DNA from 3 places in the Methylosinus sp. is20ea genome. Region 2 is predicted to be linked to each of the others. Evidence: predicted binding sites of a transcription regulator. Region 2 holds the regulator's gene; each other region holds the start of a gene.

Region 1 (7,139 bases), 220 kb from region 2:
GCTGGATCGCGATTGGCTGTCGCCCGAGCGCACCCGCCGCATCATGCAGGAGGCGCGCGACAAGGCCAATATCGTCATCGCCGCCTCGGCCGACGATTCCGAGGGCCGCCGAGGCGTGCGCATGTTGGTCGGCCATTTGCGCCGCAAGGCGCGGCTGACGCCGAGCCTCGCGCTGCGGGCGCTGCTCTCCGGCAATCGCGCACTGTTCGAGGCGACGCTGGCCGAATTGTCGGGCCTCGACGAGGACAAGGTCGCGGGGCTCACGCGCGATTTCGACGGCGCGGGTTTTGCGGCGCTCTATGCGCGGGCGGGGATGCCGGCAAATCTTCTGCCGGCCTATCGCGCCGCGCTGGAGGCGCAGCGGGCCTTTGGTTATGCGGGAGCGCCGTCCGGCGCGCGTCTGTCGCTCGCCATGGTGCAGCGCGTGCTGACCTCCTGCGACGGGATCAATGGCGGCGAGCTCGATCGGCTGATGGCGCTGCTGCGCCGCTTCGAGGCCGAGGCGCTGCGCGAGGACGCGCGCGAGGCGGCCGCGGCGCTCACCAGCGAGCCGCTCGTCGATATGGCGGCGCTGGAAGCGCAACTGCTCGTGGCGGCGTGAGGGGGCGGCCCTCTACGATGCGAGCCTTAGAGGCTCGCTCCATGTCCACAGGCTCAGTCCACAGGCTCTCAATAGCCGAATTGCTCGCGCAATATGCGTTCTTCGAGCGAATGTCCGGCGTCGTGCAGCAGCATGAGATCGGTCCCGTGATCCATCTCGATATCGACCTGTAGCGCGTCGCGGAATTCATCGTGATCGGCGACGACGGAGACGGGGCGCTTCTCCGCCTCCAGCACTTCCAGCCGCACTTTGGCGACGTCCGGCAGCAGCGCGCCGCGCCAGCGCCGTGGGCGGAAGGCGGAGATGGGCGTCAGCGCCATCAGCGGCGCGTCGAGCGGCAGAATAGGGCCGTTGGCCGAGAGATTATAGGCGGTGGAGCCGGCCGGCGTCGCCACCAGCACGCCATCGGTGATGAGCTCTGGCAGGCGCTCCTTGCCATTCACCAATATGCGCAGCTTGGCGATCTGCGAGCTCTGACGCAGCAGCGAGACTTCATTGATCGCATGGGCGGCGAATTCGTCGCCATGCGTGTTGACGGCGCGCATCAGCAGCGGATGGATGATCGAGGGCTTGGATTCGGCGATGCGCTTGCGCAGCCCGCTCTCGCGATATTCATTCATCAGAAAGCCGACGGAGCCGCGGTTCATTCCGTAGATCGGCTTGCCGGCGCCCATGAAGCGATGCAGCGTGCGCAGCATCAGCCCGTCGCCGCCGAGCGCGACGATGCAATCGGCCTCCTCGGGCGGAACCTCGCCATATTTGGCGACGAGCCGCGTCCGCGCCTCATCGGCCTCCGGCGTGCCGGAGGACAGAAAGGCGAGTCTCTTGAGATGATTCGGCGTTTCGCCGGACGCGGACATGGATCGACCTGGCTCGGCGGGGCCGCGCTCGCGGCGGCGGGGGCCGAACTCCATACACCCGGCGAAGTCGGAAGGAAACGGGCGCGGGCCTCATGGTTTTCCGCTCCTCCCTGCGACGCTCCTCCCGGCGACGTATGGCCGGGAGGAGCGGCGTTTCGTCACATGATCTGGCGCAGCAGGAAGTAGAGCGACGCCGACAGCGTGATGGCGGCGGGAAGCGTGAGCACCCAGGCCATCAGCAGCTTCTGGATCGTCGCCATTTGCACGCCGGCGCCGTTCGCCGCCATCGTGCCGGCGACGCCCGAGGAGAGCACATGCGTGGTCGAGACCGGCAGGCCGTACATGTCGGCGGCGGCGATCGTGCCCATGGCGACGAGCTCCGCGGAGGCGCCCTGGCCATAGGTGAGATGCTGCTTGCCAATCTTCTCGCCGACGGTGACGACGATGCGCTTCCAGCCGATCATGGTGCCGAGGCCGAGCGCGATGGCGACGGCGATCTTCACCCATAGCGGGATGAATTTCGTCGCCTGATCGATCTGCTCCTTATAGTCCTTCAGCACTTTCTTGTCGGAGTCGGTCAGTTCCGCCGCCTTGTCCTTGGCGAGGAAGCGCAGCGCCTCCGACACGAGATAAATGTCGTTACGCGTGTTGCCCACCGCGGCGAAGGGGATTTTCGCGATCGAGCCATAACCCTCGATCTGCTGGGAGATGTCGCGGATCAGCACGGCGAGCGAGGGATAGGTGCCCTCGTTGATCTGATGCTGGGCGACATAATTGGTCACCGCCGGGCGCGGATCGCCGAGGACATTATAGCCCGCGGCCTTGGTTTCGACGACCTTCGAGGCCGCATGGGAAGCGGTCGAGAAGCTCGCCAGATGGCTCGCCGGCAGCGCGCGGTTCAGCGCATAAGAGGTGGGCACCGTGCCGATGAGGATCAGCATGATGAGGCCCATGCCCTTCTGGCCATCGTTGGAGCCGTGCGCGAAGGAGACGCCGGTGCAGGTCAGCACCAGCAGGCTGCGAATCCACCACGGGGGAGCCGCCTGGCCCTTGGGCTCGCTATAGAGCTCGGGCTTGCGCACGAGGAATTTCAGCGCCAGCAGCAGCAGCGCCGCGGAGACGAAGCCGACGACCGGCGACGCCAGCAGCGCATAGCCGATGTCGGTGGCCTTGCCCCAATCGACGCCGGAGGTTCCATCACGACCGCGCATGAGGGCGTTGGCGATGCCGACGCCGATGATCGAGCCGATCAGCGTGTGCGAGGAGGAGGCCGGCAGGCCGAGCCACCAGGTGCCGAGGTTCCACATGATCGCCGCGATGAGCAGAGCGAACACCATGGCGAAACCGGCTTGCGAGCCGACCTGCAGAATGAGCTCCACGGGCAGCAGCGAGACGATGCCGAAGGCGACCGCGCCAGTCGAGAACAGCACGCCGAGGAAATTGAAGAAGCCCGACCACACGACGGCGATCGGCGCCGGCATGGAGTGGGTGTAGATCACCGTCGCCACGGCGTTGGCCGTGTCGTGGAAGCCGTTCACGAATTCGAAGCCGAGCGCGATGAGCAGCGCGACGCCGAGCAGGATGAAGGGGAGATAATTGGTGACCGGCGCGCCGGACTCCTGAATATCCTTGTAGATGCTCCAGGCCGTGAAGGCGAGACCGAGCGCGACGATCGCGAGGAAGACGAGAATCGCGCGTATGTCGAGTGGGTGATCGAGCTTGGGCTTCGGACTATGCGCGTCGGCGCCCGACGGCAGTTCGACGCTCGAGGCAACGGATGTCATTCGTTTCTCCCGCAACTGAAAGGCGAGAATATTCAACAATTGGAGGCGACAGCCGTGTGACGCCCACGCTTGTCGCCGGCCCTGAGCAGAAATTCATCGTCCGGTCCGCGCCCGGGAGCGAGTTCATCCTCCCGGGCGATGTTCTTTCAAAAGAACATTCCATTTGACATAACGAACGATTCCCATGAGCCTATAGGCTCCGAAAGAGGCGCGCGGCGCGTCCCGCGGAAATTTCGATATGGGTGCGGAAATGTCGGACATTGCATTGTCTTCCGCCGAAAAGCGGCCATTTCGTCTGACCGAGGACGGATCATCCGTCGTGGTCGGTCTCCTTTTCTTCGCCTTGGCGCTCGCCGGCGTCGCCGGTCTCGATCTGCTCGGTTGGGCGGCGACGACCTCCGTCTGGGTCGATCCCGCAAAGGCGCTCTCGGCAGTGTCGAAGAGCTATGCGGAACTCAATGGCGCGTTCGCTCTGGTCGCGACCTTTTTCGCTCTGCTCGCCACTTTGAGCGCGGCGGTCTGGGCGACGGGCGGCGATGTGAAACGTTTCGCGCTCGCCTTCGTCATCGTCTTCGTCATCGCCTATGCGAGCTGGTTCATCGGCTCCTACGCGCATCTCGCGGCGGTGACGCCGGCCGATTACGCCAAATTCGGCATAGATTGGTCGCTGAAGCTCACCAATGAGGGCGGCTTCGTCGTCGCTCTGCTCGCCGGCCTCGTCATCGCCAATTTGTTTCCGAAATTCGCCGAATGGCTGAAGGAGGCGATCAGGCCGGAACTCTATATCAAGATCGCCATCGTCATTCTCGGCGGCTTCGTCGCGGCGACGGCTGCCAGCAAGCTGACGCTCGCGTCGTCGCTGCTGCTGCGCGGCGTCGCGGCGATCATCGAGGCCTATCTCATCTATTGGGCGGTGGTTTATTTCGTCGCGCGCAAATATTTCGGCTTCTCGCGCGAATGGGCGGCGCCGCTCGCCTCGGGAATCTCGATCTGCGGCGTCTCGGCGGCGATCGCGACCGGCGGCGCCATTCGCGCGCGGCCGCAGATTCCGGTCATCGTCTCCTCGCTCGTGGTCATTTTCGCGGTGGTGGAAGTGCTGGTCCTTCCCTTCTTCGCGCAGACTTTCCTCTCGCATGAGCCGCTCGTCGCGGCGGCCTGGCTCGGCCTCGCGGTGAAGACCGATGGCGCCGCCATCGCCGCCGGCGGCATAGCCGAAGGGCTGCTGCTCTCCCAGGCCGCGGCCGAGGGCGTGAAATACGAGGCCGGCTGGATTCTCTCGACGACGACGACGGTGAAAGTCTTCATCGACGTGTTCATCGGCATATGGGCCTTCGTGCTCGCCTATATTTGGACCAATCACATCGATCGCGAGAAGGGCGAGCGCGCCAAGCTCTCCGAGATCTGGGAGCGCTTTCCGAAATTCATCCTCGGATTCATTGTCACTTTCGCTATCGTTCTCGCCTTGGCGCTCGGCGGCGGGCTCACGCAGCGACTGACGCCGGCGCTCGCCGAGGCCAACACCTTCCGCGTCATCTTCTTCATCCTTACCTTCTTCTCGATCGGCGTGCTCTCGAACTTCCGCAAGCTGTGGGATGACGGCGTCGCGCGCTTGGCCGCGGTCTATCTCGTGAGCCTGTTCGGTTTCGTGATCTGGGTGGGACTGCTCATTTCCTGGATTTTCTTCGCGGGCGTGAAACCGCCGCTGGCCGGCTGATCGAGAGGAGGAGCTATCATGACCGAACCGACGATCGAGGACGAAGCCGCGCAGCGCTTCAACGAACCGCTGCTGCCGATCGAAAAGAAACTGATCGGCTGGAGTCTCGGAATCGGCGTCGCGGCGCTCGTCGCCCTCGCCGCGCTCAATCACTTCGTTCCGCTCTGAGCGGATTCCACGCCTGAGAAGAGGAGGCCGAAAATGTCAGACGCCTATATCATCGAGCTCGGCGAGGAAGCGGTCGGCGTAATCGCCCGCGACGCCAACGGCTATCGCTTCTATGCGGCGAAACAATCGTTCCGCCCGCTGGAAGGACGTCTGTTCCATTCGGCCGAAAATGCGCGCAATGCGGCGCTCGAATTGCGCCGCGAAGCGCCGCCGATGCTCTCGGCGTTGACATCTCTCGGCCTTTCCGAGCGGCGCGGTCGCGCGTGATCCGCGCTTTGCGGAGTGAAATCGCAGCCGCGTTTTGGAGTCCCGGTCGGGCCTTCGGCCCGACCGGGAACGACAAGGGTTTTCGTCGCGAGGGTTTTCGTCGCGAGGAGCGCGGCGACTATTCGCGGCCGACGCTCAGATAGGTGAAGCCGCGTTTGCGAATGTCGGCGGCGCGATAAATGTTGCGCAGATCGACGATCACCGGCGTCTTCAGCAGCGATTTGACGCGGTCGAAGTCGAGCGCGCGGAACGCGTCCCATTCGGTGACGATGACCAGAGCGTCGGCGCCTTCCGCCGTCGCATAGGGGTCGTCGCAGAAGGTCACTTCCGGCATCAGCGGCTTCGCCTGGCTCATGCTCTCGGGATCATAGGCGTAGACCTTGGCGCCGTCGCCGGCGAGCGAGGCCACGATGGCGAGCGAAGGCGCGTCGCGCATGTCATCGGTGTTGGGCTTGAAGGCGAGGCCGAGCAGGCCGATCTTCTTGCCGCGCACCGAGCCGCCCAGCGCCGCGATCACCTTGCGGGCCATGGCGCGCTTGCGCGAATCATTCACCGCGACGACCGTCTCGACGATGCGCAGCGGCGCGCTGTAATCTTGGCCGGTCTTCAGCAGAGCGAGCGTGTCCTTGGGGAAGCAGGAGCCGCCATAGCCCGGCCCCGCGTGCAAAAATTTGCCGCCGATGCGCTTGTCGAGGCCGATGCCGCGCGCGACGTCCTGAACATCGGCGCCGACCTTCTCGCAGAGATCGGCGATCTCGTTGATGAAGGTGATCTTGGTGGCGAGAAAAGCGTTGGCCGCATATTTGGTGAGCTCGGAGGTGCGGCGGCCGACGAAGACCAGCGGCGGCTCGTTGAGGCTGAGCGGCCGATAGATTTCCGCCATCACCTCGCGCGCGCGCTCGTCCTCTATGCCGATGACGACGCGGTCGGGACGCTTGAAATCCTCGATCGCCGCGCCTTCGCGCAGAAACTCCGGATTGGAGACGACGGCGAAATCCGCTTTCGGGTTGGCCTCGCGGATGAGGCGCTCGACCTCGTCGCCCGTGCCGACCGGAACGGTGGACTTGTTGACGATGACGGTGAAGCGGTCCAGCGCCCGGCCGATCGTCTCGGCGGCGGCGTAGACATAGGAGAGGTCCGCATGGCCGTCGCCGCGGCGCGAGGGCGTGCCCACCGCGATGAAGACGGCGTCGGCGCCGCGCACGGCGGGGCCGAGATCGGTGGTGAAGAACAGGCGATTTTGTCGCACATTGGTGGCCACGAGCTCGTCGAGGCCGGGCTCGTAGATGGGGATTTCGCCGCGCAGCAGCCGCTCGATCTTGGAAGCGTCGCTGTCGACGCAGGTCACGACATGGCCGAAATCGGCGAAGCAGGCGCCGGATACGAGGCCGACATAGCCCGATCCAATCATCGTAATGTTCATCGTCTCTGGTCTCTCGTTCGGTCCAAAGGATTGTCAATGCAACGAATTTATTTCGTCGCCATGACAAAATCGCAGTTCCGGGCGTCGGTGTCGCCCGCGGGTCGGCCGGTTCTAACCCCCGACCCCGAAGGCGGCCAAAGCGGCCATATTGACGATATCGGCGTCGGTCGCGCCCAATTGAACGATTTGGATCGGCTTGTCGAGCCCGACGATCAATGGACCCAGCACCGTCGCCCCGCCCAGCTCCTGCAGCATTTTGGTGGAGATGGACGCCGAGTGAAAGGCCGGCATGATCAGCACATTGGCGGTGTCGCTGAGGCGC
Region 2 (7,139 bases):
TTCGGTTTTCTGACGACCGAGTCCTGGAATCCGGTCACCGAGAAATTCGGCGCGGTCGCGCCCATCTACGGAACTGTGGTGACATCGGCCATCGCCATGATCATCGCCGTGCCGCTCGGGCTCGGCATCGCCATTTTCCTCACCGAGCTCTGCCCCCATGCGCTGCGCCGCCCGATCGGCGTCGCCATAGAGCTGCTCGCCGGCATTCCGTCGATCATCTACGGCATTTGGGGCCTGTTCGTGCTCGCGCCCTTCCTGCAGCAGCATGTGCAGCCGGCGCTGATCTCCCTCACCGGCGACATTCCCGTGCTGTCGAACCTGTTCGCCGGCCCGCCCTATGGCATCGGCATGCTGACGGCGGGCTTCATCCTGGCGATCATGGTGCTGCCCTTCATCACCTCCATCTCGCGGGACGTGTTCGACACCGTGCCGCCGATGCTGAAGGAGGCGGCCTCGGGCATAGGCTGCACGACCTGGGAAGTCATGCGCTATGTGGTGATCCCCTATACGCGCGTCGGCGTCATCGGCGGCGTGATGCTCGGCCTCGGCCGCGCGCTCGGCGAGACGATGGCCGTGACCTTCGTCATCGGCAACGCGCATAAGGTGTCGAGCTCGCTGCTCGCGCCCGGCACGACCATCTCGGCGACGATCGCCAATGAATTCACCGAGGCGGTCGGCGATCTCTACACCTCCGCGCTGATCGAGCTCGGCCTCATCCTCTTCGTCATCACCTTCTTCGTGCTGGCGGCGGCGCGCTTCATGCTGATGCGCATCGAGCAGAAATCGGGAGCCTGACCCTTGTCCATCTCCGCCTCCCGCCGCCGCACCAACGCGCTCGCCACGACGCTGTGCTGGACCGGCACGGTCTTCGGCCTCGCTTGGCTGGTGCTGATCCTCGGCGCGCTGATCTATGAGGGCGCGCGCGGCCTCACGCCGGCCGTCTTCACCGAGATGACGCCGCCGCCCGGCTCCACCGGCGGCCTGCTCAACGCCATCGCCGGCTCGCTGGTGATGACGACGATCGGCGTGCTGCTCGGCACGCCGCTCGGAATGCTCGCCGGCACCTATATGGCCGAATATGGCCGCTATTCGAAGCTCAGCATGGTCGTGCGCTTCATCAACGACATTCTGCTCAGCGCGCCCTCCATCGTCATCGGCCTCTTCGTCTATACGGTGGTGGTGGCGCAGGTCGGGCATTTCTCCGGCATCGCCGGCGCTCTGGCGCTCGCCGTGCTGGTCGTGCCCGTCGTGGTGCGCACCACGGAGGACATGCTGCTGCTGGTGCCGAGCCCGCTGCGCGAGGCGGCGGCGGCGCTCGGCCTGCCGCGCTCGCATATGCTGCTGCGCGTCGCCTATCGCGCGGCGAAATCGGGCATCATCACCGGCGTGCTGCTGGCCATCGCGCGCGTCTCCGGCGAGACCGCGCCCCTGCTGTTCACCTCGCTGAACAATCAGTTCTGGAGCACGGATCTCAATGCGCCGGTCTCCAGCCTGCCCGTCGTCATCTTCCAATTCGCGCTCTCGCCCTACAAGGATTGGCAGCAGCTCGCCTGGACCGGCGCTCTGCTCGTCACCATCGCCGTCCTTCTGCTCTCCATCACCGCGCGTGCGCTCAGCAGCCAGGGAAAACAACAATGACCGCCATGCCGGTTGTCGAAGCCACTATTCCAACCAAGGTCTCGGTTCGTGATCTGGACTTTTATTACGGCCAGTCGCGCGCGCTGAAATCGATCTCGCTGCCGCTCTACACCAATAAGGTGACGGCCTTCATCGGCCCGTCTGGCTGCGGCAAATCGACTCTGCTGCGCATATTGAACCGCATGTACGACCTCTATCCGCGGCAGCGCGCCGAGGGCGAGGTGCTGCTCGACGGCGAGAATATTCTGGATTCGCGCATCGACCTCAACCTGCTGCGCTCGCGCGTCGGCATGGTGTTTCAGAAGCCGACGCCCTTCCCCATGTCGATCTACGACAATATCGCCTTCGGCATACGCCTCTACGAGAAGCTCTCGCGCAGCGAGCTCGACGGGCGCGTCGAGGCGGCGCTGCGTGGCGCGGCGTTGTGGGACGAGGTGCGCGACAAGCTGAATACGAGCGGCCTCGGCCTCTCGGGCGGCCAGCAGCAGCGCCTGTGCATCGCCCGCACCGTCGCCATTCAGCCGGAGGTGATCCTGTTCGACGAGCCCTGCTCGGCGCTGGACCCGATCTCGACGGCGAAGATCGAGGAGCTCATCGACGAATTGTCGGAGCGCTACACGATCGCCATCGTCACCCACAATATGCAGCAGGCGGCGCGCGTCTCCGATTTCACCGCCTTCATGTATCTCGGCGATCTCGTCGAATTCGGCGAGACGAACAATCTGTTCACCGCGCCGCAGAACAAAAAGACGCAGGACTATATCACCGGCCGCTTCGGCTGAGCGCGCTACGCGCACGAGGAATATGAGACATGAGCGAACATATCGTCAGCTCCTATGACCGCGACCTCGAAGTGCTCGGCCGCCGAATCGCCGAGATGGGGGGCATCGCCGAAAAAATGCTCGCCGAAGCCATGGATGCGCTCGCCAATTTCGACATTGAGCTCGCCCATCGCGTCGTCGCCACCGATCAGCGCCTCGACGCGCTGCAGCGCGAGATAGAGGAGAACGCCATCCTCACCATCGCGCGGCGGCAGCCGCTGGCCATCGATCTGCGCGAATGCATCGCCGCGATGCGCATCGCCGCCGATCTCGAGCGCGTCGGCGATCTCGCCAAGAGCATCGCCAAGCGCACGGTGAAAATCCTCTCCGAGGCGCGCGTGCCCCGCGCCATCATCGGGCTGAAGACCATGGCCGAAGTGGCGGCCATGCAATTGAAGGACGTGCTCGACGCCTACGCCCAGCGCGATGTCGAACGCGCCCGCGCCGTCTGGACGAACGACAGCGAGCTCGACGCGCTCGAAGATTCGGTGTTCCGCGATCTCCTGACCTTCATGATGGAGGACCCGCGCAACATCTCCTTCTGCACGCATCTGCTGTTCTGCTCGAAGAACATAGAGCGCATCGGCGATCATACGACCAATATCGCCGAAACGATCGTCTATCTCGTCACTGGCGAGGCGATGCCGACCGACCGTCCGAAGGGAAAGTCGACGATCCTCGGCGCCAGCGCGGCAACGGATGAGCCCACGCAATGAACGAGATACGCGTCGCAACGCCGCGCGATGCGCCGCACGACCGCGCGCCGCGCATTCTCGTCGTCGAGGACGAGGCGGCGCTCGCGCTGCTGCTCGCCTATAATCTCGAATCCGAGGGCTTCCAGGTCGAGCATGTGGAGCGCGGCGACGAGGCGGAAATCCGCCTCGCCGAATCCGTGCCCGATCTCGTCATTCTCGACTGGATGCTGCCCGGCGTCTCGGGGCTGGAGATCTGCCGGCGGCTGCGCGCCCGCGACGACACGCGCACCATGCCGATCATCATGCTCACCGCGCGCGGCGACGAGAACGAGCGGGTGCGCGGCCTCTCCGTCGGGGCCGATGATTATGTGGTGAAGCCCTTCTCGACGCCGGAGCTGATGGCGCGCGTTCACGCTCTGCTGCGCCGCGCGCGGCCGGAGCGCGTGGCGACGCGGCTCGTCGCCGGCGACATAGACCTCGACCGCGAGACGCGGCGCGTGAAGCGCGGCGGGCGCGAGATTCATCTCGGGCCGACGGAATTCCGCCTGCTCGAATATCTGATGGAAAAGCCCGGCCGCGTCTTCTCGCGCGCGCAATTGCTGGACAGCGTGTGGGGGCTCTCGGCGGAGATCGACGAGCGCACCGTCGACGTGCATGTCGGGCGTCTGCGCAAGGCGATCATCCGCGGCCGCGAGAAAGACCCGATCCGCACCGTGCGCGGCACCGGCTATTCCTTCGACGAGACCTTTGGGAGGAGCTAGGCTCTTCCCAAAGGCCGTCAGAATTGAAGTTCCGGAAATCTCTTCTTTATCTCAGGTATCGCAGTCGACAGGAAGCACTCTACGATCCCAAATATGCTGATGAGTTTTTCCTCTTTCCTATCCGTCGTAATGCGCAGATATGTGGGGCAGAGGTTCGTATCGTTGTCTAAAAAAACTCTTCTATGATCGTGGTGAACATTTCCGAAAATAAAACGACGGGTATGAACCAAGTAGTTGAGGGCATCCCAATAATTTTCCTCCAAAACTCCTTCCGGATGCTCCGAAAGCTCAATCAGCAGTCGTCCTGCACTTGGAAATTTTGTGCCGTAAAGTCCACAAAGCTCATTGACCCTTCGCGCATGGAAAGCGAACTCAAAAACCTCAATGATTATTTGTTCAATATACGGTTTTGACCATTCGCTCGGAAAAACAGAACTCGCAAACGCAAACAGGTGAAGCGCCTTCTCGCGCGCCAAACAAATGTGAATTTCCGCGAGTCTGCGTTCAACGAGCTCCATCGTTGAGTCTCCTTTTAATCAATGACATGTTGAATACGCGTCAATTGAATGAGGTGAAAAGCTCCTCGCGCACCCGGCATCGCTGCGCGCCAAAGGCCGGGACACGGAAGCCCTTCTACGAGCGCCCCGCCAGCTCCGCTGCGCGATAACCCGACCTTATCGCCCCTTCGATCGTCGCCGGCAGGCCCGTCGCGGTCCAATCGCCGGCGAGGAAGAGATTGCGCCAGCGCGTCACAGCGCCGGGGCGGCGCTCCTGCTGCGCCGGCGTCGCGGCGAAGGTGGCGCGCTTCTCCTTCACGATCTGCCATTGCGGCAGCGCGGCCGGCAGGCCGGTGGCGGCGGCGACCTCGGCCCATATGCGCTCGGCGAGGCTCTCGCGCGGCTCGTCTATCAGCCGATCGGCGCCGCTGATCGTCACCGAGAGGCGGTCCTCGAAAGCGAACAGCCATTCGGTGAGCGAGCCGATCATGCCGAGCAGCGCCGGCTGGCCGGGCGGCGGCGCGATCTTGAAATGCGCATTGACGATGCCGCGGAAATCATCCGGCGCCACGAGCCCCGGCAGCAGCTCCTGCGCCGCCCAGGGCGGAACCGCGAGCGCGACCCGATCATTCTCGCCGAGCGCGATTTTCTCATCGCCGAAATCGAGCGCCACGGCGCGCTCATCGGCAAACTCGATTCCCCTCAGCCGTGCAGCGAAACGCGGACCGGCGCCACGCGCGGCGAGCCTCGTCAGCGCCGGCTCGATGAAAGCTGTCCCGAGCCCGCGCCGCGCGACCAGCGGACGACAGGCGGCGCCGCCGGCGGCGAGCGTCTCGCGCAGCACGGCGGCGGCGAGAGCGGCGGAGGACTCGCGCGGCTCCGTATTGAGCGCGGAGAGCAGAACCGGACCCCACAGCCGCTCATAGAGCGCGCCGGAGCAATTCATCGCCTCGCCGATCGTCGCGCCCTTTTTGGCAAGGAGAATGCCGATCGCGCCGAGATAATCGCCGGGCGACGTGCCGGGGACGCGGCGATCGCGCACGAAAATCCACCAGGGCAGGCGCGAGGAATTGGGCCTCATGCGCCAGCGCGTTCCGTCGCGCGTGTCGAGAAAATCGAAGGCGCACTCCTTCGGCCCCACCAACTCGCCGACCGAGCCGATGCGTCGCGCATAATCCAGCGCGGCGGCATTGCCGGAGAGCAGAAGATGATTGCCATTGTCTATGGTGAGATCGAGGCTGGAATCATAATAGGAGCGGCAGCGCCCGCCCGCCATGCGCGCGGCTTCATAGAGCGCGACGCCGCGGCCCTCGTCGGTCAGGCGAATGGCGCAGGAGAGGCCGGCGAGACCCGCGCCGACAATATGCGTGGTTCCGGTCACGTCAGCGCGAATCTGAGCAGGGCCAGCAGGACTTTCGTCCGCGAGGCGGAGACGGGCTCGCGCGGCGGCGCAAAGCCGCGCGCCACCAGACGATCGAGAACGGAGCGATAGGCTGTCGCCATCAGATAAGGCGCCTTCACCGCGCGCTGCGGCGAGACGCGCATGAGAAGCTCCGATTCCGCATAATGCTTGCGCGCGCGCTCGGCCACCGCCGCGCAGACATCAGGCAGGCCCGGATGCGTCAACACCGCGCCACGCGCGAAATTCGTGACGCCGGCCGCCTCCAGCGCCTCGCGGGGCAGATAGAGGCGCCCACGCGCCTCGTCCTCGTCGAGATCGCGCAGAATATTGGTGAGCTGCAAGGCGCGGCCCATGTGATAGGCGAGCATGCGCGCTTTGGTCGGCAGCGCGCCGCGGGCGCTATCCGCCTCGTCGGCGAGGCCGAAAACGCGCACGGAGAGCCGCCCCACGGCGCTCGCGACATGATCGCAATAGAGGTCGAGCCGATCCCATTCCGGCGCGCGAATATCCTCGACCACATCCATGGCCATGCCATCGATGACCGCCTCGAAATCGCCGCGCTCGAGACCGAAGCGGCGCACCGGCCGCGCCAGATCGGCGCAACGCTGATGCGTGCGGCCGGCGTAGAGCGCGTCGAGATCGCGCCGCCAATCATCGAGCTGGGAAAGGCGAAGGGCGCGGTCGCCCTCTTCGTCCGCTATGTCGTCGACGGCGCGGCAGAAGCCGTAGATCGCATACATGGCGTCGCGCCGCTCGGGCTCGAGGATGCGCATGGCGAGATAGAAGGAGCTTTTCGCGGCGACCCGCGGCGCCTCGGGAGCGATCGTCTCCATGCTCATCGCGCGACGCTCGCGGCGGAGGCGGCGCGCGGCCACAGCAACCGGCGCAACAGCACCGTTCCGGCCCCGACGAGCGCCGTGCGCAGGAACGCGCCCTTGGCGGCGTGAACTTTCTCGCTCAACGGATCGGCGACGAGAAGGCGCGCCGTCAGCGTCTCGGCGAGGCGCTGAATCGCGCCCACTTCCATGGCGAGCCGCGTATCGGCGATGAGATCGGCGAATGGCGCGCTCTCTCTCAGCAGCTCCTGCGTGCGCTCGGCCAGCGCGCGCAAGCTTGCGGCGAGCTGCGGCGAGGCGCGCTCGGCGGACAGCATCTCGACGCTCGTGCCATGGGCGGCGAGCGCATCCTGCGGCAGATAGACGCGATCGAGGCCGCGATAATCCTTCGCGCAGTCCTGAAGGTGATTGATGATCTGCAACGCTGCGCAGAGCGCGTCATTCGGCCCCCAGCACGTCGCGCGATCCTCGCCATGGACGTCGAGCACG
Region 3 (7,139 bases), 1.5 Mb from region 2:
CGAGTGGGCGATCCTCACTGCGCTGTTCCGTCGCATCTTCGCTTATTGTATCTCTCTTGGACAGGCATAGGCTCGTCAAAGTTGAAAAAGCACGGCGGAGGACCGTATGGGGAGCGCCCAAGAAAGCAAGGAAACGGTGAGGCTGGTGGCAGTCGTCGCGATCGTGGCGGTCGTCTCGCTCGCCGTCGCGGTCGGTCTCAGAATGTGGAAATAGCGTTCCGCTCTCGCGCCGCCGCTCAAGCGATGATATCGGGCGTGAGCTGGTCTTCCAGAAAAGCGATGCGATCGCGCAGCAGCAATTTTCGTTTTTTCAGCCGCTGAATTTGCAGCTGGTCCACGGCGCCGACCGCGAGAAGGGCGTCGATCGCATCCTCGAGATCTCGGTGCTCGAGCCTCAGGCGCTCCACTTCGACCAGGATCGAGTTACGTTCGGCTTCGTTTAGCTCATCGACCATTCGTCAACCTGCCCGAGCGCCGCGTCGCAGCGAGTCGTGACGCGACGATTATCGCCTCGCGTCATGTTCATCTTCAAGTCTAAATACGTATGCGGCGGCGTGTTCACGCAATTTTCCCGTTTCAATCGACCGCGACCGATTTGTCCAGCTCGATGCAGGCGGCGGGATCGACGCGCTCGAGCCGGAAGACGCGATTTTGGCGCGCAAGCTCGAGATAGGTCGCTTTTTTCTTCTGGTCCGGGCCGCGCCAGCCGCTCACGCCTTCATCCATGTAGAGCGTGAGCGAAGCGCCATCCTCGGCGAGGTCGATGGGGAAGTCGCCGCCTTCCTCCGCCGAGTCGCCGAGGCCGCCGCGCGCCATGCATTGCGCCGCGGCGTCCTTGCGGAAGGATTGAATGAGGCGGACGCCGCGGACGTCGCGATTGGCCTCCTCGCTCCAGGCGCAGCCGCCGACGACATAGAACGGCTTGGCTTGCCCTTTCTGGCGAAATTCGATGCGCAGGTCGCGCGCGTCCTCCGGCGTGAAGGGAAGCTCGCGACGAATCGAGATCCGCACCGAGACGATGGTCTGGCCGGGATGCTCGCGAAGATGCGCTTCGTCATAGCGTCGGAAGAAACAGGCCCCGCTCGGCGGGATTTTCTCGATCAGCAGATTTTTGGCGGCGGCGGCGCTCGAGAGAGCGAGAAACAGACAGGCGCAGATCGAGCGGCTCATCTTCCGAATGTCATCCCCCGGCAGGCGCCGGCGTATAGGCTTCGCGCATGGAGGCGATCTGCGCGATCTTGTCGCCGAGCGCGCTCCAGTCGTCGCGTTCGGCGATTTGCGCCCAGATCGATTCGACCTCTTCGATGAGCATAGTGCAGGGGACGGCGTGACGGAAATAGGGATGGTCGAGATTGGCGGCGGGCGCCGTCTCATGAGCGGCCAGCGCCTCGCGCAGTCCGCCGAACTCCGGCGCGTCATAAAGCGCGGCCTCCGGGCTCACGGCGGCGCGCTCGCGGCTCGCCAGACCCCCGCGCCAGTCGAAGAATGTCTGCTCGAAGGGCGCCTGCGTCTTGCCGAGAAATTCGAGCAGACCCTTGGCGAGCGCGGCGTCCTGCTCCGGATCATCCGCCGGCAGCAGGCCGAATCGGTCGAGCAGCGCGAGCTGGAACTCGCGCTGAATGACGCTCTGATAGCCGCCGAGAATCTGCTCCGTCCGCTGGAGCCCGACATGCGGCAAAATGGTCTCGGCGAGCCGGGTGAGGTTCCAGCCGAGCGCGCCGGGCTGACGGCCGAAGGCATAGAGGCCGCTGTCGTCGAAATAGGCCGCCGTGAACTGCGGATCATAGCGCGGCGCGAATCGCCATGGCCCATAATCGAAGCTCTCGCCGGTGATGTTGATATTGTCCGAATTGAGCACGCCATGGACGAAGCCCGCGGCCATATAGCGCGCCCCGAGCCGCGCCACGCGCGCCACGACTCGCTCCAAAAAGGCGCCGGCGCGGCTTTCCGCCGGCTCGTCGGCGAGCTCGGGGAAATAATGGGCGACGCAATAATCGATGAGCCGCCCGAGCGCGGCCTGGTCGTCGAGATGGGCGAGGCGCTGGAAGGTGCCGATGCGGATATGGGAATGGGAGAGACGCGCCAGCACGCTGGAGCGCGTCGGCGAGGGCTCGTCGCCGCGATAGAGCGGCTCGCCGGTCTCGATCAGGCTGAAGCTCTTGGATGTGTCGACGCCGAGCGCCTCCAGCATCTCCGTGGCGAGAATCTCGCGCACGCCGCCCTTGAGCGTGAGCTTTCCGTCGCCTTGGCGCGACCAGGGCGTGCGGCCGGACCCCTTTGTGCCGAGATCGAGCAGCCGGCCGTCCCCCGCGTCGCGGAGTTGGGCGAACAGAAAGCCGCGGCCGTCGCCGATGTCCGGATTGTATGTGCGGAATTGATGGCCGTGGTAGCGCAGCGCCAGCGGCTTGGAAAAGCCGCCGGGCAGGGGCTCGAAACGCCCGAAATGGCCGATCCATTCCGCCTCGGTCAGCGTGTCGAGGCCGACGCGCTCGGCCCAGCGCTGGTTGCGATAGCGCAGGATATGCGCGGGGAAGCGCGCGGGCTCGACGAGGTCGAAAAAGCCGTCGCCGAGCGAGGCGTGGAGGGTTTCGGCGCGATAGCGCGGGGAAAGGGGCATGGTGTCTTCGCTCTCGCGTTGAGAAATAATGCGTTGGGCCATGCCAGGAAAGCAAGCCGGGCGCCCGCGGGCGCGCAAGGGCGCGGCGCAAAAAAAAAAGGCGGAGAAGAGCTCTCCGCCTCGACGCTAGACCTCTCTAGGGCCGTCAATGCAGGCTGACGCCCTGCCGCAGCTTGTTGATCTCGTCCTTTAGCTGAAGCTTTTTGCGCTTCAGCTCGTGGAGCTTCGAATCGTCGTTTCGGGGATGATGCTGCTTCTGCTCGATCTCTTTCTTGAGCGCCTGATGGCGGCGTTCGAGCTCGACGAGATGGGTCTGTAGCGACATTCAGCGCCTCCGTTGGTTCATGACAGAAGGACGACGCCAGTGTGACACGAATTCGAGGCCCCGCAAGAGGCGACGAGGTCGCAAGGATGTGAATTATTTTGCCCAAAGGCCCTGTTTGCGGAAGGAAATCTTAAACCTTCCGAGCTTGCGGCGGCGCTTGGCCGCGGCGCGCGGAAAGGTGTCGAACGGCGCTTGCGCCTCGGCCCGACAGCCATTATACGAGCGTCACTCGCGCCGGACCGAAGCAATCCGGTCGGCGCCGGGGGCGCGTAGCTCAGCGGGAGAGCACTACGTTGACATCGTAGGGGTCACAGGTTCAATCCCTGTCGCGCCCACCATTCCGAGCCGCTGATTTCTCATGCTCGATCATTCCATCGTCCGATGACGTAAAGGCGACGTCGGGCCACTGTCTCGTCTACCCACGGCGGCGACATCGCCAATCGGGCGATATTGCAGGGGTCGGTCGTTTCGCAATATTTCGACTCGCGCTCCGTCGACCCTAATCTCGAAAATGAGCTCGCTATTCGACGCGCGTCCTTTGGCGAGGCGCACGTCTCTTGGCGAGGGAAGTCGCCGATTGCAATCGACATCGATATCGGCTCCAATAGAAAAGATTCGAACGCCGAGGAAACGACCATGTCCGAAGCCGAAGACAAAGCTCTCGTCGCGCAGATACTCTCTTCTTATCTTTCGAATAATACTGTTGCTCCCATGGATCTTCCTTCCGTCATCGCGGCTGTGAAAAAGGCCTTCGGCGGCGACGTCGAGCCGACGGACGGCGAGGCCAAACAATGGCGGCCGTCGGTTCCGGTGAAGAAATCCGTCAGCCCGGACGCGATTACTTGCCTTTGTTGCGGAGAGCCGTTCAAATCCTTGAAGCGCCATCTCCAAGCCGAGCACAAGCTGACGCCGGACGAATATCGCGCCGCCTTCGAGCTGAAGAGCGACTATCCGATCGTCGCGCCCAATTACGCCGCGCAGCGCTCCGCCTTGGCGAAATCGCTCGGCCTCGGCCGCAAGCCGGCGGCGAAAATCCTCGTCGCGCCGAAAAAGCGCGGCGCGCCGGTCAGGAAGGCGGCCGCCCCGGCCTGACGCGCATCCATCACGCCGACGCGTCTCGCCCGGCCCGATGCTCCCTTGCGCCGCCCGTTCCGACGGCCGCGCCTCACTCGACGTGATAGGATTCGAAAGCGCCGCCGCCGTGATAGCGGGAATAGGCGTATTGGCCGTATTTCCGGGCTTTCGCTTCGATCACGCGATTGAACACGACGCCAGCGATCTTGCCGCGATCCGGCAGACGTTCGATCGCATGCGCGATTCTCTCGCGCGGGGTCGCCGCCCAGCGAATGACCAGAACCGTCTTGTCGACGAGCCCGGCGACGATGATCGGATCGACGATAGAGCCGATCGGCGGCGTGTCGACGATGACGAGATCGAACCGCCCGCGCAATGCGGCGAGAAGCGCCCTCATCTTGTCCGATGCGAGAAGATCGGCCGAATTCTGTATTTCGCCGCCCGCCGGAAGAACCCATGTCCGGCGCGCCTCATCGAAGAAGATCGTCTCGCTCGGCCCGGCGGAGCCGATGAGGAGATCGACGAGGCCGGGCCTGTCGCCGGCCGAGAAAATTCGCGACAGGGCCCGATTGCGGAGATCGGCGTCGACGAGCAGCGTCCGCAGGCCAGATTGCACGGCCGAGGCCGCGAGCGCCGCGGCGATCGTCGTCGTTCCCTCACCCGGCGCGGTCGCGGCGAGCTGAATCAGTTTTGGCGGATCGTCGACGTCGCTCATCTCGATGGCGCTGCGCAGCGCGCGGAGCGCTTCGCTCGCGCGTGACAGGGGCCTCGCGCGCATTTGGTCCGCGAGGATCGGCGCGACGCCGCGCGCTCGCGTTTCGAGAATCGAGGCCAGAAGGGGAAGCGAGAGCGTCGCTTCGATCTGGGCGAGCGTCGTGAATCCGGTGTCGGTCAATTCGCAGAGATAGGCGACGCCGAGGCCGGCGAGCAAGCCGAGCGCGAGCGCCATCAGCATGGTTCGCCCATTGTCGGGCCATGACGGAGCGCTCGGCGCGAGCGCGGGCGATATGATCCTCGCTTCGCGCGGGTCGAATCTGGATTGCTCCTGGACCAGTCGCGCGCGGCGCAGCGTGTCGTCGAGAAGCTTTCTGTCGGCGGCGGCGGCGCGCTCCAGCTCGTTTCGCGTGATCGCCTCCGACTTGCCGCGATCATCGGCCGAGGAAATTTCGCGCAGCGTCGTCTCGGCGGCCTCCCGGCTTCCCTCAGCGAGCGCGAGATCGTTGCGGACACCGACGGAGAGCCGGCGGATCTCCGCCTCGATGGCGCGATCGACGTCTGCGATCTGGGCGCGAAGCGCGACGACCGCAGGGTGGGTTCTGTTGTAACGCGAGCGAAGCTCGGCCTCCTGTCGAGAGAGCTGCGCGGCGCGCAGGCGCAATTCCGCAATCGCTCCGCCGACGCCGGGGAGTTCCGCGGCGCTGCCGCCGCGATCCTCGATCCGTCGCAGCAGATCGAGGCGCGCTTCTCGCTCGGCCGCCTCCGCCCGCGCGCCCGCCGCTCGTCGCGCCAGACGCGCGCGCTGCTCGGGTTCGATATTCGCTCCATCGGCGTTCCCCGAGGAGCCGGTCGCGGCGCGAAAGCGCGTCAGCGCCTCCTCGGACTCGCGCGACTGCCGCCGCAGCGCGACGAGCCGATCGGCGAGCCAGGCGGAGGCGCGCCGCGCCGCCTCGAGCCGCGTGTCGAGCTTGTCGACGAGAAAAGCGTCGGCGACGGCGTCGGCGAGCCGCGCCGCTTTCGTCGAATCCGCGGAAGTGACGGATATTTTGATCACCGGCGAGTAGCGCGGCACAGCGACGGCCAGGGCGTTCCTCAGGCGGTCGATCGTCGCGGCGGTCGAGCCGGCGCCGAATTCGGAATCCTCGTTCAATCGCTCCCGCTCGACGACGCGCCGCAGCAGCGCGGCCGATTTGATGACGGCGATCTCGCTCTTCATCGTCTGCCGGCCGATCTGCGCCTGCGTCAGTATCGCGTCGGCGCCGATCGCGCGTTCGCGGCGCATCTCGATCAGCAATTGCGTGGAGGCGGTATAGAGCGGCGTCGCCGATGCGATGAAGAGCGCGCCGGCGAAGAGAGCGAGAAGCGTCGCGCCGAGCAGCGGCGGCCAGCGCCTGCGGACGAATTGCGCCGCAGCGCGAAACTTGCGGCGGCGCGCGTCGAGCCAGGACGCCGTCTCCGATCGCCGGAGCAGGGGTCTCGGGGCGGTCAGACGCGGCCCGCGAACAACATGCGGCGACTGTCTCCTTCGAGCACCAGAGCGGTGAGGACAGAGGTCGCGAACGCGCCCGTATCGACATTGATGCGATTGTGCTGGACGTCGGGCTCGGAGACGGGCGTATGGCCGTGCACGATCATCTTTTCCCAGCTTCCTTGGAAATTCAGGAACTCCTCACGAATCCAGAGCAGATCTTCAGCCCTCTGCTCGTCGAGCGGCACGCCCGGCTTCGCCCCCGCGTGGCAGAAGAAATAATCGCCATAGCTCGCCGTCAGCGGCGTTTCCCCGAGGAATTGCCGGTGGTGGTCCGGGAAGCGCGCGACCAACGCGCGGCGCGCCTCTTCATAGCCTTTGCTGCGCATGACAGAATAGACGTCCACGCCATAGGAATGGAGCGTCTCCATCCCGCCGAACTTGCGCCAGCGCTCGAGGACCGAGGCGTCCTCGAGGAAACGCAGCAATATGTCTTCGTGATTGCCGCGCAGCGCATGAAATGGCGTCGGAAAAACGCCGCGGCTCAGGGATTCGACGACAGCCGAGGATTGGAGGCCGCGATCGACATAGTCGCCGAGAAAAATCGTCAGCGCCTCGACCGGCGCCGAGGCGAGCTCGTCTTCGATCTGGCGCGCGAGCGCTTCGAGGAGGTCGGCGCGCCCGTGGATGTCGCCGACCGCATAGATGCGCAGATTCGGTGGAAGGACAGTCGGCAAGCCGATTTGTAATGTCTGAAATCGCGCCAATCGTGAAATCGTCATTTAGCCGACCCGGTGCAGTCGCGCCCGGGGCCCCGCCGCGACAGTCGGCCCGAAGTCTAGAACATATCGTCGACCGACGAAATCGTGAGGGGAGACGATCATCGCGCTTTTATCCGCGATCGATCGACATACGCCGCATTGTTGACATATTGCCTC

What was found. The regulator PhoB, encoded in region 2, activates phosphate uptake and scavenging genes when phosphate is short. The targets are predictions, from matches to a motif close to TGTCATNNANCTGTCAT.
Region 1: the regulator PhoB is predicted to act here: its motif matches at 3,291-3,307, upstream of AC6IY7_RS07120 (inorganic phosphate transporter).
Region 3: the regulator PhoB is predicted to act here: its motif matches at 2,962-2,978, upstream of AC6IY7_RS17890 (YdcH family protein).

Annotation. Positions count from the first base shown of each region.
Region 1 is NZ_AP046088.1:1,545,067-1,552,205, reverse strand. Features, by position in the region: gene AC6IY7_RS07130 (DUF2336 domain-containing protein) at 1-601, shown strand, start outside; gene AC6IY7_RS07125 (NAD kinase) at 670-1,461, opposite strand; gene AC6IY7_RS07120 (inorganic phosphate transporter) at 1,620-3,245, opposite strand; gene AC6IY7_RS07115 (putative sulfate exporter family transporter) at 3,565-4,959, shown strand; gene AC6IY7_RS07110 (hypothetical protein) at 4,978-5,127, shown strand; gene AC6IY7_RS07105 (hypothetical protein) at 5,161-5,394, shown strand; gene AC6IY7_RS07100 (UDP-glucose dehydrogenase family protein) at 5,513-6,817, opposite strand; gene AC6IY7_RS07095 (NADP-dependent malic enzyme) at 6,929-7,139, opposite strand, start outside.
Region 2 is NZ_AP046088.1:1,328,847-1,335,985, forward strand. Features, by position in the region: gene pstC (phosphate ABC transporter permease subunit PstC) at 1-795, shown strand, start outside; gene pstA (phosphate ABC transporter permease PstA) at 799-1,638, shown strand; gene pstB (phosphate ABC transporter ATP-binding protein PstB) at 1,635-2,420, shown strand; gene phoU (phosphate signaling complex protein PhoU) at 2,450-3,175, shown strand; gene phoB (phosphate regulon transcriptional regulator PhoB) at 3,172-3,915, shown strand; gene AC6IY7_RS06120 (hypothetical protein) at 3,933-4,433, opposite strand; gene hpnE (hydroxysqualene dehydroxylase HpnE) at 4,549-5,793, opposite strand; gene hpnD (presqualene diphosphate synthase HpnD) at 5,790-6,653, opposite strand; gene hpnC (squalene synthase HpnC) at 6,650-7,139, opposite strand, start outside.
Region 3 is NZ_AP046088.1:3,831,768-3,838,906, reverse strand. Features, by position in the region: gene AC6IY7_RS17905 (YdcH family protein) at 237-455, opposite strand; gene AC6IY7_RS17900 (hypothetical protein) at 577-1,170, opposite strand; gene AC6IY7_RS17895 (protein adenylyltransferase SelO) at 1,181-2,617, opposite strand; gene AC6IY7_RS17890 (YdcH family protein) at 2,763-2,942, opposite strand; tRNA gene AC6IY7_RS17885 (tRNA-Val) at 3,206-3,280, shown strand; gene AC6IY7_RS17880 (Ros/MucR family transcriptional regulator) at 3,579-4,034, shown strand; gene AC6IY7_RS17875 (GumC family protein) at 4,108-6,111, opposite strand; gene AC6IY7_RS17870 (metallophosphoesterase family protein) at 6,219-6,938, opposite strand; gene AC6IY7_RS17865 (sugar transferase) at 7,068-7,139, shown strand, end outside.